2 regions of the Mesorhizobium sp. M0701 genome follow, and region 1 is predicted to be linked to the other one. Evidence: riboswitches for the same ligand, from Rfam matches in the RefSeq annotation. Region 1 holds a riboswitch; the other holds the start of a gene.

Region 1 (7,087 bases):
GATCGGTGCCGGGCAGCGGCGTGAAAATGCACCAGCGGTTCTCGAACAGTTCGGCAAAACCGGCGTCCGGTCCCGATTTTTCGGTGCCGGCCAAAGGATGGCCGGGGATGAAGTGCACGCCATCAGGCACGTGCGGCTGCATCTGCGCGATCACCGACGCCTTGGTCGAGCCGACATCGGTGAGGATGGCGCCCTTCTTCAGCGCAGGCGCGATCTCTGCGGCGACCGTGCCTGAAGAGCCGACCGGCACCGAAACGATAACCAGATCAGCATCGCGAACCGCCTCTTTCGCATCCGTCGTATAGGTGTCGCCAAGGCCGAGTTGGCTCGCGCGTGCCAGCGTCGCGTCGCTGCGCGTCGAAATCGCCACTTGGCCGGCGAGTCCCTCGCGGCGGATGACGCGGGCCAGCGACGAGCCGATCAGGCCGATGCCGACCAGCGCGATCTTTTCGAACATCGGTGAGGTCATGGTGTTCTAGCTTTTCAGGAATGTCGCGAGTGCTGCGACAACGCCGCGATTGGCCTCTTCGGTGCCGATGCTCATGCGCAGCGCGTTCGGAAAACCGTAGCCGGAAACGCGCCGCAATATGTAGCCGCGCGCACTGAGGTAGTCGTCGGCGGCCGCCGCCGAATGCCTTTTGTCCTCGGGAAAGTGGATGAGGATGAAATTGCCGACGCTCGGCGTCACCCGCAGCCCGAGCCCGCTTAGTTGCTCGCTCAGCCAGGCTAGCCAGGTCTCGTTGTGCGCGACGCTGCGTTCGATATGGGCGCGGTCGTGGATCGCCGCGATGCCGGCCTCGATCGCCGTCGCATTGACGTTGAAAGGCCCGCGCACGCGGTTGATCGCGTCGATGACGTGCATTGGCGCATACATCCAGCCGATCCGCGCCCCGCCCAGGCCCAATTTGGAGAAAGTGCGGGTCATGACCACGTTTTCCGCGCTGCCCACCAACTCGACGCCGGCTTCATAATCGTTGCGCCGGACATATTCGGCGTAAGCTGAATCCAGCACCAGAAGCACGTTTCGCGGCAGGCCGGCATGCAGGCGGCGCACCTCCTGGAACGGCACGTAGGTGCCGGTTGGATTGTTTGGATTGGCAAGGAAGATGATCCTGGTGCGCGGCGTCACCGCAGCGAGGATCGCATGGATGTCGGCGCGTTCATCGGTCTCCTTGACCGTTACCGGGACGGCACCGGCCGACTGTATGTAGATCTTGTAGACCATGAAGCCGTGTTCGGTGATGATGGCTTCGTCGCCGGGTGCGAGATAGGTCTGCGCCAGCAGGCCCAGAATCTCGTCGGAGCCGTTGGAGCAGACGATGTTCGCCGGGTTGAGCCCGTGCACCTCGGCGATCGCTTCCCTCAGGCGCCTGGCGCTGCCGTCGGGATAGACCGCGAGCTTGTCGGCGACCGCGCGCGCGGCCTCTATCGCCTTTGGCGAAGGACCGAGCGGGTTCTCGTTCGCCGACAATTTATGGACCTTGGCGACACCTTCAGGCGCCGCGCTCTTGCCGGGCACATAGGCTTCGATGTCCATGATGCCGGCGCGGGGCGTTGGACGTGTCTGATCCGGTGTCTGGCTCATTCCATGAAATCCGTCGAGGATGCCTCCATCGGGAGGCCGCAGCGGAAATACAAGCCGTGGCCCGGAATGTCGAGGGGCGGCAATTCGGGATCAAGAACTTGCCGTTGACGAACCCACGCGCGAGTCATAGAAGAGCATTGACAGTTCCGTGGTGATTTGGCCGGTCGGCTTGCAGCCACGTTAAACAACTTGCTAAAGGGCCGTTTGCATCTTGTAACCGGCTTTGCGAAGGCATGGCCGGTTTTTTGTTGCCCGGGCTGGCTGTTGCCCAGACCGGCGGACAACGGAAGGCCGGGCAAGGAGATGTAATGGTCGCTTTGCGCGCTCGAAAAACCAACAACGAGGCCGACCAGCCGTCGAGCCCGGTGTTGCGTTTCGGCGCCGACAAGCCGCTCAAGCTCGACGCCGGCACGCTGCTGTCGCCGTTCCAGATCGCCTACCAGACCTATGGCACGCTCAACGATGCGCGCTCCAACGCCATCCTCGTCTGCCATGCGCTGACCGGCGACCAGCACGTCGCCAACACTAATCCGGTGACCGGCAAGCCGGGCTGGTGGGAAGTGCTGATCGGTCCCGGCAAGATCATCGATACCGACCGTTTCTTCGTCATCTCGTCAAACGTCATCGGCGGCTGTCTCGGCTCCACCGGCCCCGCCTCGACCAATCCCGCCACCGCCAAGCCCTACGGGCTCGACCTGCCGATCATCACCATCCGCGACATGGTGCGGGCGCAGTTGATGCTGGTCGAGCATTTCGGCATCGAACAGCTGTTCAGCGTGCTGGGCGGCTCGATGGGCGGCATGCAGGTGCTGCAATGGGCCTCCAGCTATCCGGAGCGCGTCTTCTCGGCGTTGCCGATCGCCACCGGTGCCCGCCATTCCTCGCAGAACATCGCTTTCCACGAGGTCGGCAGGCAGGCAGTGATGGCCGACCCGGACTGGCATGGCGGCAAATATTTCGAGCATGGCAAGCGGCCGGAAAAGGGGCTGGCGGTGGCGCGCATGGCCGCCCACATCACCTATCTGTCGGAAGCAGCGCTGCACCGCAAGTTCGGCCGCAACCTGCAGGACCGCGAAGCGCTGACCTTCGGCTTCGATGCCGACTTCCAGATCGAGAGCTATCTGCGCCATCAGGGCATGACCTTCGTCGATCGCTTCGATGCCAACTCCTATCTCTACATGACGCGGGCGATGGATTATTTCGATCTCGCCGCCGACCATGGCGGCCGGCTGGCCGATGCCTTCGCCGGCACCAAGACGCGCTTCTGCCTGGTTTCGTTCACTAGCGATTGGCTGTTCCCGACCGAGGAGAGCCGCTCGGTCGTGCACGCGCTGAACGCGGCCGGCGCCTCGGTATCGTTCGTCGAGATCGAGACCGACCGCGGCCACGACGCCTTCCTGCTCGACGAACCGGAACTGTTCGCCGCCATCAAGGGCTTCATCGCCTCGGCCGCGCGGGCGAGAGGGCTCGGCGCATGACCCCGAAAAGTTGCGGATTGTTCGGATCAGGACCATGTGCCGAGCAAGAGCCGAAGGCATGAGCGTCAACCGCGCCCAGCGCGTCGACCTCGAAGTCGTCGCCGATCTCATCCCGCCGCAGTCGCGGGTGCTGGACGTCGGTTCCGGCGACGGCCTGCTGCTCGAATTGCTGCAGGCGACCAAGAAGGTCGATGGCCGCGGGCTGGAACTGTCGCAGCGCGGCGTCAACGAATGCGTGGCGCGTGGCCTGTCGGTCATCCAGGGCGATGCCGACAAGGATCTCCAATTCTATCCCGACAAGGGCTTCGACTTCGTCGTCTTGTCGCAGACCTTGCAGGCGACACGCAATCCGAAGCTGGTGCTCGACGAACTGCTCCGGATCGGCAACCGCGCCATCGTCTCATTCCCGAATTTCGGCCACTGGCGGGTGCGCTTTTCATTGCTCTTCAACGGCCGCATGCCGGTGACCAGGGACCTGCCCTATTCCTGGTACGACACGCCGAACATCCATTTCTGCACCATTCGCGACTTCGTCAATCTGTGCGACGAGCTTGGCGCGACGGTGGAAAAGGCAACCGCGCTCGACGCCAACGGCCAGCGGATCGGCTTCTCGATGCCGTGGTGGTTCTGGAACTTTTTCGGCCAGCAAGCGGTATTTCTGCTGAAACGATAAGAGCCAATCGTGGCAGATCGTCCCTCTATTCGAGAACGTCGGTGGCCTTGTGGGGGTGCTGGACGCCGTCAACGAAGACCACGTCGGACTGGGAATTGCCGGTACGCAGCGGCAATATCTCCTGATAGGCGGGCGAGTCGTACCATGCACGTGCCTGCCGCCGGTTGGGAAACTCGATGACTATGAGATAGCCCGGCCAGGTGTTTTCAACGACTTCCACCTCGCCTCCGTGCACCACGAAGCGGCCGCCAAACGGTTCCAGCGTGGCATCGATCTTGTGCAGGTACTCGACGATCTGCGGCCCCGGCGTGACCTGGCGCATATGGGCGACGGCATAGGCGGTCATGGCGTATCTCCTTGTGGTCGAAGGCCGGACAACCGGCTTGATGGGAGCAGTTTGCCGAGACGTAGTGCGCTGGTCGATTACCCCGGAGGTAATGACACTGAATACAAAAACCGACGCGCGGCTGCCGTCACCTGAAAGATATTTCCGCCTGGCACCGATGATTTTGGCACACCTGCGCTGTCCTTATCGATGAGCGCGCCTGGATGGTCCGGCGGCCGGGAACGAGAGGTGATCCATGGGATCGTTGCAAAATCAGAATGTCGTCGTCGTCGGAGGCAGCCGTGGTGTCGGCCGCTCGATCGCGGAGGCCGCTCTCAAGGAGAAAGCGACGGTGCTGGCCGTTGCCCGCGGAAAACAGGCCCTGGCGCAATTTGCCTGGGAGGTCTCGGGCGTGAAGACGCTCGCGGTCGATGCTACGGTGGACTCCGCCCCGGATAAGGTCTTCGCCGCGCTTGAGCCGGACGTGCTGGTGATCTGCGCAGGTGCGCTGGCGCCTTCTGCGCCAGTGCATGAACAGACCTGGAAGGCGTTCTCGGCAAATTGGGACACGGACGTCAAGGCGTCGTTCCTGTTTTGCCGGGCCGCTCTGCGGCGCCCGCTCAAGCCGGGGACCCGGATCGTTCTGATCTCCAGCGGCGCGGCCTTGACCGGCGGACCACCGAACGCCGGCGGCTATGCCGGCGCAAAACGCATGCAGATGTTCCTGGCCGGTCATAGCCAGAAGGAGGCCGACCGGCTTGGCCTCGGCCTGCGCTTCATGGCGCTCGCGCCGATGCGCATCATGCCGGAAACCGGCGTGGGCAAGGCCGGCGTCGACAGCATAGCGGCCTATATGGGCATCCAGCCGGCGGACTTCATCGCCGCCATGACCGACATGCAAACCCCGGCCGATGTCGGACGGGCGGTGGTCGCACTCGCCACCGGCCAGCCGCAAGGCAGTTCCTTCATGGTGAGCGGTAGCGGGCTTGCCCTGGCCGCCTGAGGGGCGCGTAATGCAACGCTCGCTCGTAACCGCACAAGCCACATGACAGACGCTCAACCACCTCTGGAACCAGCACGCCAGCCGATCCTCGATCGGCTGGCCTTCGAGAAGGTCACGGCCGCGCATCGCCGCGAGCTCAAGCTGCATTGTTATCGCATGATGGGTTCGCTGCACGAGGCCGACGACCTCGTCCAGGACACGTTGCTTCGCGCCTGGCGCGCAAGATCGGAGTTCGACGGGCGAGGTTCGGTTCGCGGTTGGCTCTACATGATCGCGACCAACGCTTGCCTCAACGCCATCAAGGCGAGGTCGAGGGCGCGTCGCATTCTCCGGGAACCCGGACGGCCGCCCTCGCACGGGGCGGCCATAGGCGGGCCCGTAGCCGACATCGCCTGGCTGGAGCCCTACCCCGACGCCGAGCTTCCAGAAGTTGCCGGCAGCGAGCCAGGTCCGGAAGCCCGTTACGAGAGCCGCGAGGCCGTCCAGCTCGCCTTCGTCGCGGCGATCCAGGATCTGCCGCCCAGGCAGCGCGCCGCGCTGCTGCTTGCCGACGTCCTCGGATGGTCGGCTGTCGAGACGGCGCGTTTGCTGGGCGGATCGACGGCTTCGATCAACAGCGCGTTGCAGCGGGCCCGCGTAACGCTGGCGGCGCGCTATCCTCAGGGACGGCCGGCCAGCCGATCACGGCCCAGCCCCGAAGAAGGCCTGCTGCTCGAACGCTACATGCAGGCCTGGCAGGCCGCCAATCTCGACAGCTTGATCGAGCTGCTGCGTGAGGACGCCATCTATACCATGCCGCCTTGGCGTGAATGGTATCAAGGCCGCGAAGCGATCCGCGGTTTCTTCGAGACCGTCTGGCCTAAGTTTGGCGGCTTCCGCACGCTGGCCACCCGCGCCAATTCCCAGCCGGCGGTCGGGGTTTATTCCCGCAGCCACGACGGCCCTGAATGGCGGGCCCATTCCCTGCATGTGTTCGACGCAGCCGAGGGCGGGATCGCTTCCTTGACGATCTTCATAGGGCCGCTCGGGCCATCTCTGTTCCCGGCCTTCGGCCTGCCACCAGCCTAGCTTACCCCTGGGCCAGCCTTATCGGTCGAGTTCCGGGAAATATGGGTCCGAGAAAAACCGCCGGTCGCGCTCGCCTTGCAGGCAGTCGATCGGTGCGTCGATGCGGATCGTCCTCGGATCCAGCTTGGGATACTCGATGCCGCTGACCTCGAGGATCAGTTTGCGGCGAGTGGCGGTGGCGAATTCGGAAGCAGCATAGATCGGCAGCACGAACGAGCCCGGCCCGCCGGTAACGCATTCGGCATAATACCGGTCGAGATGGCTGAAGGTGGGTGACGGGCTGATCAGGATCGGCAGCCCGTTGATGACGATACCCTTCGCCAGCGCCGCATCGCGTGCCGTTGTGACCGGCAAGCCGGTGTTGTTTGGGCCGTCCCCCGAGACGTCGATGACGCGGCGTTTGCCGGTGAAGGCCGTGCCGTTGAAAAGCTCGGCGCCGAAAGCCACAGCACCGGAAATCGAGGTGCCGCGAAAGCTCCTGAACGGGCGGGCCGCGATCTTGTCGGCGAAAGCGTAGGCGCTCTCCTTGCTGTCGACGACCTGCCAGGCAATGACCGCATCGTCGCGGATGGTGCCGGCCCATTCGAAATACGCGATGGCGATGCGGCCGAAGGTGCCGGCACGCACGGCGTTGATGAAGTCGGGGTGGCGCAGCGCCGCGACATAGCCGGCGCGCTGCAGGGCAAACTCCCTTTCATCCATCGACTGCGAGATGTCGACGGCCAGCACCAGCTCGACATCGACGGCAATTGCATTGGCCGGTGCGGCCGCAGGTGCCGCCGGGGTGCAGGCCAGGCAGGCGAGCAGGGCGAGAGCGTCAAGCATGGCCGATCGGAACGTTCCCATCTGAAACGATCGCGACAGTTTTTCGCCGCGATCGCGGCGAAATAAAGCTTGCCTTCTATTTCTTTCGGCCAGCCGAAACGACAACCGGGGGCGGTTCGATGGCACCTGC
Region 2 (7,087 bases), on a different contig from region 1:
CCGGCGGCCGGCCTCGGCAGCGAGCTCGACGTCATCGCCGCGGTGTTCATCGGTGGCGCTTCGGCGATGGGCGGCGTCGGCCAGGTGATCGGCGCGGTGGTCGGCGGCTTCATCATGGGCGTCATGAACAACGGCATGTCGATCATGGGCGTCAATGTTGATTGGCAGCAGGTGGTCAAAGGCCTGGTGCTGCTCGGCGCCGTCGTCTTTGACGTCTACAACAAGAACAAGGCTTGAGAGGCAACCAGGAGGCATACGGGTCACATCGCGGCGCTGCCGGGCGGCGCAAAGAAGTCCCCCGAGGGACCTGATCCGCGAGCGCAATCCGGACGAGAATTTCAACCGAGGCGCGGACAGGGTCCGGGCCGCGCAGGGTAGGGTTTGCCGAGAAAGGGCAGGCCAGCCCACAATTCAGAGAGGGTTACCATGCTGATCTCACAAATCCTCGACGACGCCGAGACGATCCGCGTCGTTGCCCGCAACGGCGGCAAGACCCGCGTCATCAACGGCGCCCGCAGCGTCTATTCGCTGGCGATGGAAGCCGCGCGTACCGGCAGTGGGCTTGTCGCCCTGATCGAGCGCAAAGGCTTCGGCGAAACCGTCGATCTCGACGCAGCCTACAAGAAGGGCCGGCTGCTGTCGCCGATCAACCATCCCGATCCGGCGCATCTCCATCTCACCGGCACCGGGCTGACGCATCTCGGCTCCGCCGCGACCCGCGATTCCATGCACAAGAAGCTCAGCACGGACGGCGAGGAACAGCTGACCGATTCCATGAAGATGTTCCGCATGGGGCTTGAGGGCGGCAAGCCGGCGAAAGGCCAGATCGGCGTGCAGCCGGAATGGTTCTACAAGGGCAACGGCACCATGGCGGTGGCGCCCGGTGCGGCGCTTATGTCGCCCGCCTTCGCTCAGGATGCCGGCGAGGAGCCGGAAATTGCCGGCATCTATGTGATCGGTGACGACGGCGCCCCGTTCCGTGTCGGCTTCACCCTGTCGAACGAGTTTTCCGACCACGTCACCGAGCGCGTGAACTACCTCTTCCTCGCCCATTCCAAGCTGCGCAACGCCTCGTTCGGGCCGGAGATCCTGATCGGCGACCTGCCGCCCGACATCCGCGGCGCTTCACGCATCCTGCGCGACGGCAAGCTGCTTTGGGAAAAGCCGTTCCTGTCGGGCGAGGCGAACATGTCGCACACCATTGGCAATCTCGAGCATCACCACTTCAAATACTCGGCCTTCCGCCAGCCGGGCGACGTGCATGTGCACATGTTCGGCACGGCGACGCTGTCCTTCGCCGACGGCATCAGGACCGAGGCCGGCGACGTATTCGAAATCGAGGCGCAGGATTTCGGCCTGCCTCTGCGCAACCCGCTTGAAATCGAGCAGCCGGTGAAGGTGGCGGTGAAGGCGTTGTAAACTGGTGACATAATTCAGGGGCGAGAAATGAACGGCCTGCGGATTGGCACTGTGTTCGTAAGTTTAGTCCTGTTCCTCGCCTATTTCTCCCCAGCGGCTTACAGCGCCGGACAATGCAGCGCAAAATCCTATCGCGAGGCCCGGATGTCGATGACTAACCGGCTTCTGGCCACCGGCTATTCGAAATCGCAAGTGAGCTTTCTGATGCGCAACGCGGATCGCATGACGTCCGCACTCCGCGCTGACAGACTGAACGACAATGGCAGAGCCTGCGGTGTCGACTCCGCCAGAGCCCATGTGCTGGGATGTATCGACAAGCAGTTGTTCCCCTTGCAGTCCAGCTCAAGCGCCTCACTTGACGACGAGAAGCAAACCAGAGGATTTTGGGGGAAGAAGCGATTGGCAGTGCGAGAACTGCTCTTTGTCGGTCAGTTTCATGGCTGCCTTGGCGCCGCGAAAGAATATCTGTTTCGCGGCTGACGGAATTGCGAACAAGCTCAGCGGGCGGCGCGGAAATGCTTGGACAGTTTCAGGCCCTGCGCCTGATAGTTCGAGCCTAGATCTGTGCCGTAGAGCGCCCGCGGCCGTTTCAGCATGTGCTCGTAGACCAACCGTCCGACGATCTGGCCGTGGTCGAGGATGAACGGCACTTCGTGGCTACGCACCTCGAGCACCGCCCGGCTGCCGGTGCCGCCCGACGCCGAATGGCCGAAACCCGGGTCGAAGAAACCGGCATAATGGACGCGGAACTCGCCGACCAGCGGATCGAAGGGCGTCATTTCGGCCGCGTAGAGCGGCGGCACATGCACCGCCTCGCGCGACACCAGAATATAGAATTCATCCGGATCGAGCACCAGCTCGCCGGCACCGCTCTTGTAGAGCGGCTCCCAGAAATCGACGACATCCTGCGCGGCGCGCTTGTCGACGTCGACCAGGCCGGTGTGGTGCTTGCCGCGATAGCCGACAAGCCCATCCTTGTCGCCGTCGAGGTCGATCGACAGCGCGATGCCGCCGCCTGAGATATTGGGTGGTTCGGTGGCGACCAGCATCTCGGCGCGGTGCAGGTCGTGCAGCTCGCTTTCCGACAAGAGCGCATTGCCGGTGCGGAACCTGATCTGCGACAGCCGCGAGCCGGTGCGCACGACGATCGGGAAAGTGCGCGGGCTGACCTCCAGATAGAGCGGGCCTTCATAGCCGGCGGCGATCTTGTCGAACTCGTGGCCACGGTCGGTCATTACCCGGGTGAAGATATCGAGCCGTCCGGTCGAGCTTTTCGGGTTGGCGGAGGCGGAAATATGGGCGGGCAGCGCCAGGCTTTCGAGCAGCGGCACGATGTAGACGCAGCCGGTTTCCAGCACGGCACCTTCGGCGAGGTTGATCTCGTGCAGCTTCAGCCGGTCGAGCTTGTCGACAACCCTGTGGTCCGGGCCGGGCAAGAAGGAAGCGCGCACCCGCCAGGCCTTGTCGCCGAGCCTGAGGTCAAGGCTGGCCGGCTGGATCTGATCGGCATCGAGCGTGCGCGGCGATTTCAGCGCACCCGTCTGGAACAGCGCGGAAATATCCTGATCGGGAAGAATGCCTGTCTGCCGCAAGGGTCTGGCTCCGTTCGAACGCCGGGCGAGGTCTTGTTCTGTCGCAGGTCCGACCGTGGACGCCTTTGGCACCTGCTTGGTACAACCCTCTTAATCATGCCGGCAATTGACGCAAGCGTGGCGCGGGTCTAAAGCTCGTTATCCCGTGGTGATTTGGCCGGTCGGCTTGCAGCCACGTTAAACAAGTCGCTAAAGGACCGTCGGGCCGCAAGGCCATATGGACCGGTTGCGACTTTCGCGACCGGTTTTTTGTTGTTTGGACCAATTTTGGTGTTTGGATGGAATGATGACCAAGAAGCGCGACTGGAAGCCTCAGACCGCACTCGTGCATGCCGGGACGCTGCGTTCCGGCTTCGGCGAGACCTCCGAGGCGATGTATCTCACCCAAGGCTATGTTTACGAGACGGCGCAAGCGGCGGAGGCCCGCTTCAAGGGCGAGGAGCCGGGCTTCATCTATTCGCGCTATGCCAATCCGACGGTCGACATGTTTGAGAAACGCATGTGCGCGCTGGAAGGAGCCGAGGACGCGCGCGCCACGGCATCCGGCATGGCGGCGGTGACGGCAGCACTGCTGTGCAGCGCCAAGGCGGGCGACCATATCGTCGCGGCGCGCGCGCTGTTCGGCTCCTGCCGCTGGGTGGTCGAGACGCTGGCGCCGAAATACGGCATTGAGGCAACGCTGATCGACGGCACCGACATCGCCAATTGGGAAAAGGCGGTCAAGCCCAACACCAAACTGTTTTTCCTGGAAAGCCCTACCAATCCAACGCTGGAGGTAGTCGACATTGCCGCCGTCGCGGGACTTGCCAATTCGATCGGCGCCAGGCTGATCGTCGACAATGTCTTCGCTACGCCCTTGCAGCAGAAACCGCTGCAGCTCGGCGCCCACATCGTCGTCTATTCGGCCACGAAGCATATTGACGGCCAGGGGCGCTGTCTTGGCGGCATCGTTCTGTCGGACAAGAAATGGATCGACGAGAACCTGCATGACTATTTCCGCCACACCGGCCCAAGCCTCTCGCCCTTCAATGCCTGGACGCTGCTGAAAGGCCTGGAGACGCTGCCGCTACGCGTACGCCAGCAGACGGAAAGTGCCGGCCGCATCGCGGATTTCCTGGCCGAGCGCCCGCAAATCGCCCGCGTCATCTATCCCGGCCGCGCCGACCACCCGCAAGCGGCCGTGGTCCAGAAGCAGATGTCGGGCGGCTCGACGCTGATTTGCCTCGATGTGAAGGGCGGCAAGCAGGCGGCCTTTGCCTTCCAGAACGCACTCGACGTCGTGCTGATTTCCAACAATCTCGGCGACGCCAAGAGCCTGATCACCCATCCGGCGACGACGACGCACAAGAACTTGACCGATGAGGCCCGCGCCGAGCTCGGCATCGGACCGGGAACGCTCAGGCTGTCAGTTGGCCTTGAGGACGCCGACGACCTGCTCGAAGACATCGAGCAGGCACTGAGAGTTGCCGGATAAGGGCTGGCCGAACAGAGGCGAGCGGGGACGCGCCGATCAGGCGCCGGACGGCGTCTCTTCCAGCTCCGCGACGGCCTTGGTCTGGATAGTCATCACATTGCCGCGCCAGTCGACGGCGCCGCTCAGCCATCCGCGCGCCCAAATGGCGGGAAGCATCAGGTCTCGCGCCATCATCGCCAGGATGGTGCGCAGCGACAGGTGCCATCCCTTGGCCGAGGCCAAGGCGCATTCCGGCAGGTAGGCCGCGACCAGCACGGCGATGGCGGTTGCCGGCAGGCTGACGCCGGCGTCAGCCGCCGCGATCAGAGCAAGCACCAGCGGCGGCGCTGCGCCGATCAGGATCTCGGGGGCGAAGAACAGCGCGAAGGTGACGCGGCGCAGCCGCGCCCAGCGCGCCTGCCGCGACCAGATCTCGCCAAACGTGCGCCGGCCGAGCGGCTGTTCGAAGGGCGAGGCGACAAGATTGACCCGCAGTCCGAGCCCGTTGACCAGCTTGGTCGCGGCGGCGTCTTCGGCGATCTCGGCAGCAAGCGCGCAGATGCCGCCATTGGCGTCGAGCATCGGCTTATTCCACAACATGCTCTTGCCCTGCGCGAAGCCGAGGCCGAGCGCCTCTCCGGCGTACTGCCAGCGTGCCTGCAGCGTGTTGAGAAAGGCGCATTCGACCTCCCCCCAGAAGCCGTCCGGTCGCGAGCCGATCGGCGTCGAGCAGACGAGGCCGGTGTCGTGCCGCCACGCCGCCATCAGGTGCTGGACGTAGTCGCTCGGCATAAGCACGTTGGAATCGGCAAGGATGACCCAGCTATAATGCGCCGCCTCCCAACCCTTCACGCAATTGTTGAGTTTTGGATTGCCGCTGATGCGGTCGTCACCGACTAGAAGACGGGCGCGAATAGCTGGAAAGCGCGCCATTGCGGCGGTGATCGGCTTGACCACCGGGTCGTCGGCATGGGCAACGCAGAAGATGAGTTCGTAGCGCGGCCAGTCGAGTGAGAAGGCGCGCTCCAGCGTCTCTTCGGCAAATGCCTCGACGCCGCGCGCCGGGATGACGATCGATACCGGCGGCGCGTTGGCCGCGGGCGGTGCGATCCTGGCTGGTCGCTTCAGCTTCAGCGAAGCTAACAGGATGCTGGCGAGATTTGAAAGAAGGATGGCTATGGAAAGGAGGGCGGCTGCGAATGTCGGTTCCATCGAGATCTGGTCACTCCAGAAGTGCCGGCCGCATGACGGCCGTTTTCAACAATTCGACAGAACGCTGAGTCGCCCGGCACAAGCCTGCACACCATCATTGTCATGTGTCACTTAAATGACATTGTTTTTCGGCACCTGCGCTCGAGTCGGGCAAGGAGATGACGCGCATCGTTGATCAAACTGCGCTGAGCGTCGAAAGTTCCATCTACATTGCTTTGGAGCAGTTTATGTACAGCGCCGTCACCCGCAACATCGAAGTGCAGGTCAGGCCGTTCTATCTGGAGGATCACTCCGACCCGCCGCAAAACCGCTATGTCTGGGGATATCAGGTGATCATCGACAATCAGTCGGATGAGTTCGTGCAGCTTCTGTCGCGCTACTGGCACATTACCGACGGCACCGGCAAGGTCGAGGAAGTGCGCGGCCCCGGGGTCGTCGGCGAGCAACCCGGACTCAACCCCGGCGACAGCTATCAGTATACGTCTGGATGCCCGCTCTCGACGCCGTCCGGCATCATGGTCGGGCACTACACCATGCGCAACAAGCGGGGCGAGACGTTCGACGTCGCCATCCCCGCCTTCTCGCTCGACTTGCCGGGAATGCGGCGCACCGTCAATTGACGGCCGTCATCCGGCCGCTGCAAACTCCGCCGGGTCGAAGTCATATTGCTTCGAGCAGAATTCGCAGGCGACGTGAATGCTGCCATCCTCGGTGCTGTCCCTGATCTCCTCGGCAGAAAAGCCTTCGAGGATGCCGTGGATCTTCTCCCTCGAGCATGAGCACTGGTCGGCGACCGGCACCCCGCCGAACACGCGGACGCCATGCTCGTGGAAAAGCCGGTAAAGCAGCCGTTCGGCGCCGATCGTCGGATCGATCAGCTCGGTCGGTTCAATAGTACCAACCAGCGCCAGCAGCTCCTGCCAGGAATTGTCGGTCGGGTCGTGGATTTCCTCACGCGGATCGCCGTCGCCACCGGGAAGGTCGGGTACGCGCATGCGCTCCGCCGACTGCGGCAGGAATTGTGCCAGCAGGCCACCGGCCCGCCATTGCTCGCGGGCACCGCCGACGCCGGGCGTCAGAAGCTTGGCAACCGAAAGCCGGAGGTCGGTCGGAATCTGCTCCGACTGGCGGAAATAAGTGCGTGCGGCATCTTCCAGTGTGACGCCGTCGAGCTGGACGATGCCCTGGTAGCGTTGTGTGTGAGCGCCCTGGTCGATGGTCAGCGCCAGGACGCCGCTGCCGAGCAGCGTCTGCGGTGACGTCTCGCCCGCAGAAGTCAAAGCCTGCAGCCGGTCGGCATCGAAGCGGGCATAAGCGCGCAGCGCGTGCGGCGTGGAGAAATCCGCGACCAGCATGTCGACCGGCCCGTCGGTGCGGGTCTGCAGAATGAACTTGCCCTCGAACTTCAGCG

Evidence for each region. Region 1 has a riboswitch for S-adenosylmethionine ahead of metX (homoserine O-acetyltransferase MetX). Riboswitches for the same ligand answer to the same signal wherever they lie in the genome.
Region 2: another riboswitch for S-adenosylmethionine. It lies ahead of NKI24_RS17700 (O-succinylhomoserine sulfhydrylase); the one in region 1 lies ahead of metX (homoserine O-acetyltransferase MetX).

What each region holds. Positions count from the first base shown of each region.
Region 1 is NZ_JAMYPO010000009.1:121,241-128,327, reverse strand. It holds gene NKI24_RS11860 (prephenate/arogenate dehydrogenase family protein) at 1-469, opposite strand, end outside; gene hisC (histidinol-phosphate transaminase) at 476-1,585, opposite strand; SAM riboswitch at 1,724-1,801, shown strand; gene metX (homoserine O-acetyltransferase MetX) at 1,894-3,063, shown strand; gene metW (methionine biosynthesis protein MetW) at 3,122-3,736, shown strand; gene NKI24_RS11840 (DUF1330 domain-containing protein) at 3,762-4,082, opposite strand; gene NKI24_RS11835 (SDR family NAD(P)-dependent oxidoreductase) at 4,318-5,064, shown strand; gene NKI24_RS11830 (RNA polymerase subunit sigma-70) at 5,107-6,132, shown strand; gene NKI24_RS11825 (DUF1194 domain-containing protein) at 6,151-6,957, opposite strand; gene NKI24_RS11820 (ABC transporter ATP-binding protein/permease) at 7,034-7,087, opposite strand, start outside.
Region 2 is NZ_JAMYPO010000017.1:3,549-10,635, reverse strand. It holds gene mmsB (multiple monosaccharide ABC transporter permease) at 1-237, shown strand, start outside; gene araD1 (AraD1 family protein) at 427-1,419, shown strand; gene NKI24_RS17710 (hypothetical protein) at 1,447-1,899, shown strand; gene NKI24_RS17705 (2'-deoxycytidine 5'-triphosphate deaminase) at 1,917-3,011, opposite strand; SAM riboswitch at 3,147-3,224, shown strand; gene NKI24_RS17700 (O-succinylhomoserine sulfhydrylase) at 3,295-4,485, shown strand; gene NKI24_RS17695 (glycosyltransferase) at 4,522-5,676, opposite strand; gene apaG (Co2+/Mg2+ efflux facilitator ApaG/CorD) at 5,904-6,296, shown strand; gene NKI24_RS17685 (Hsp33 family molecular chaperone) at 6,303-7,087, opposite strand, start outside.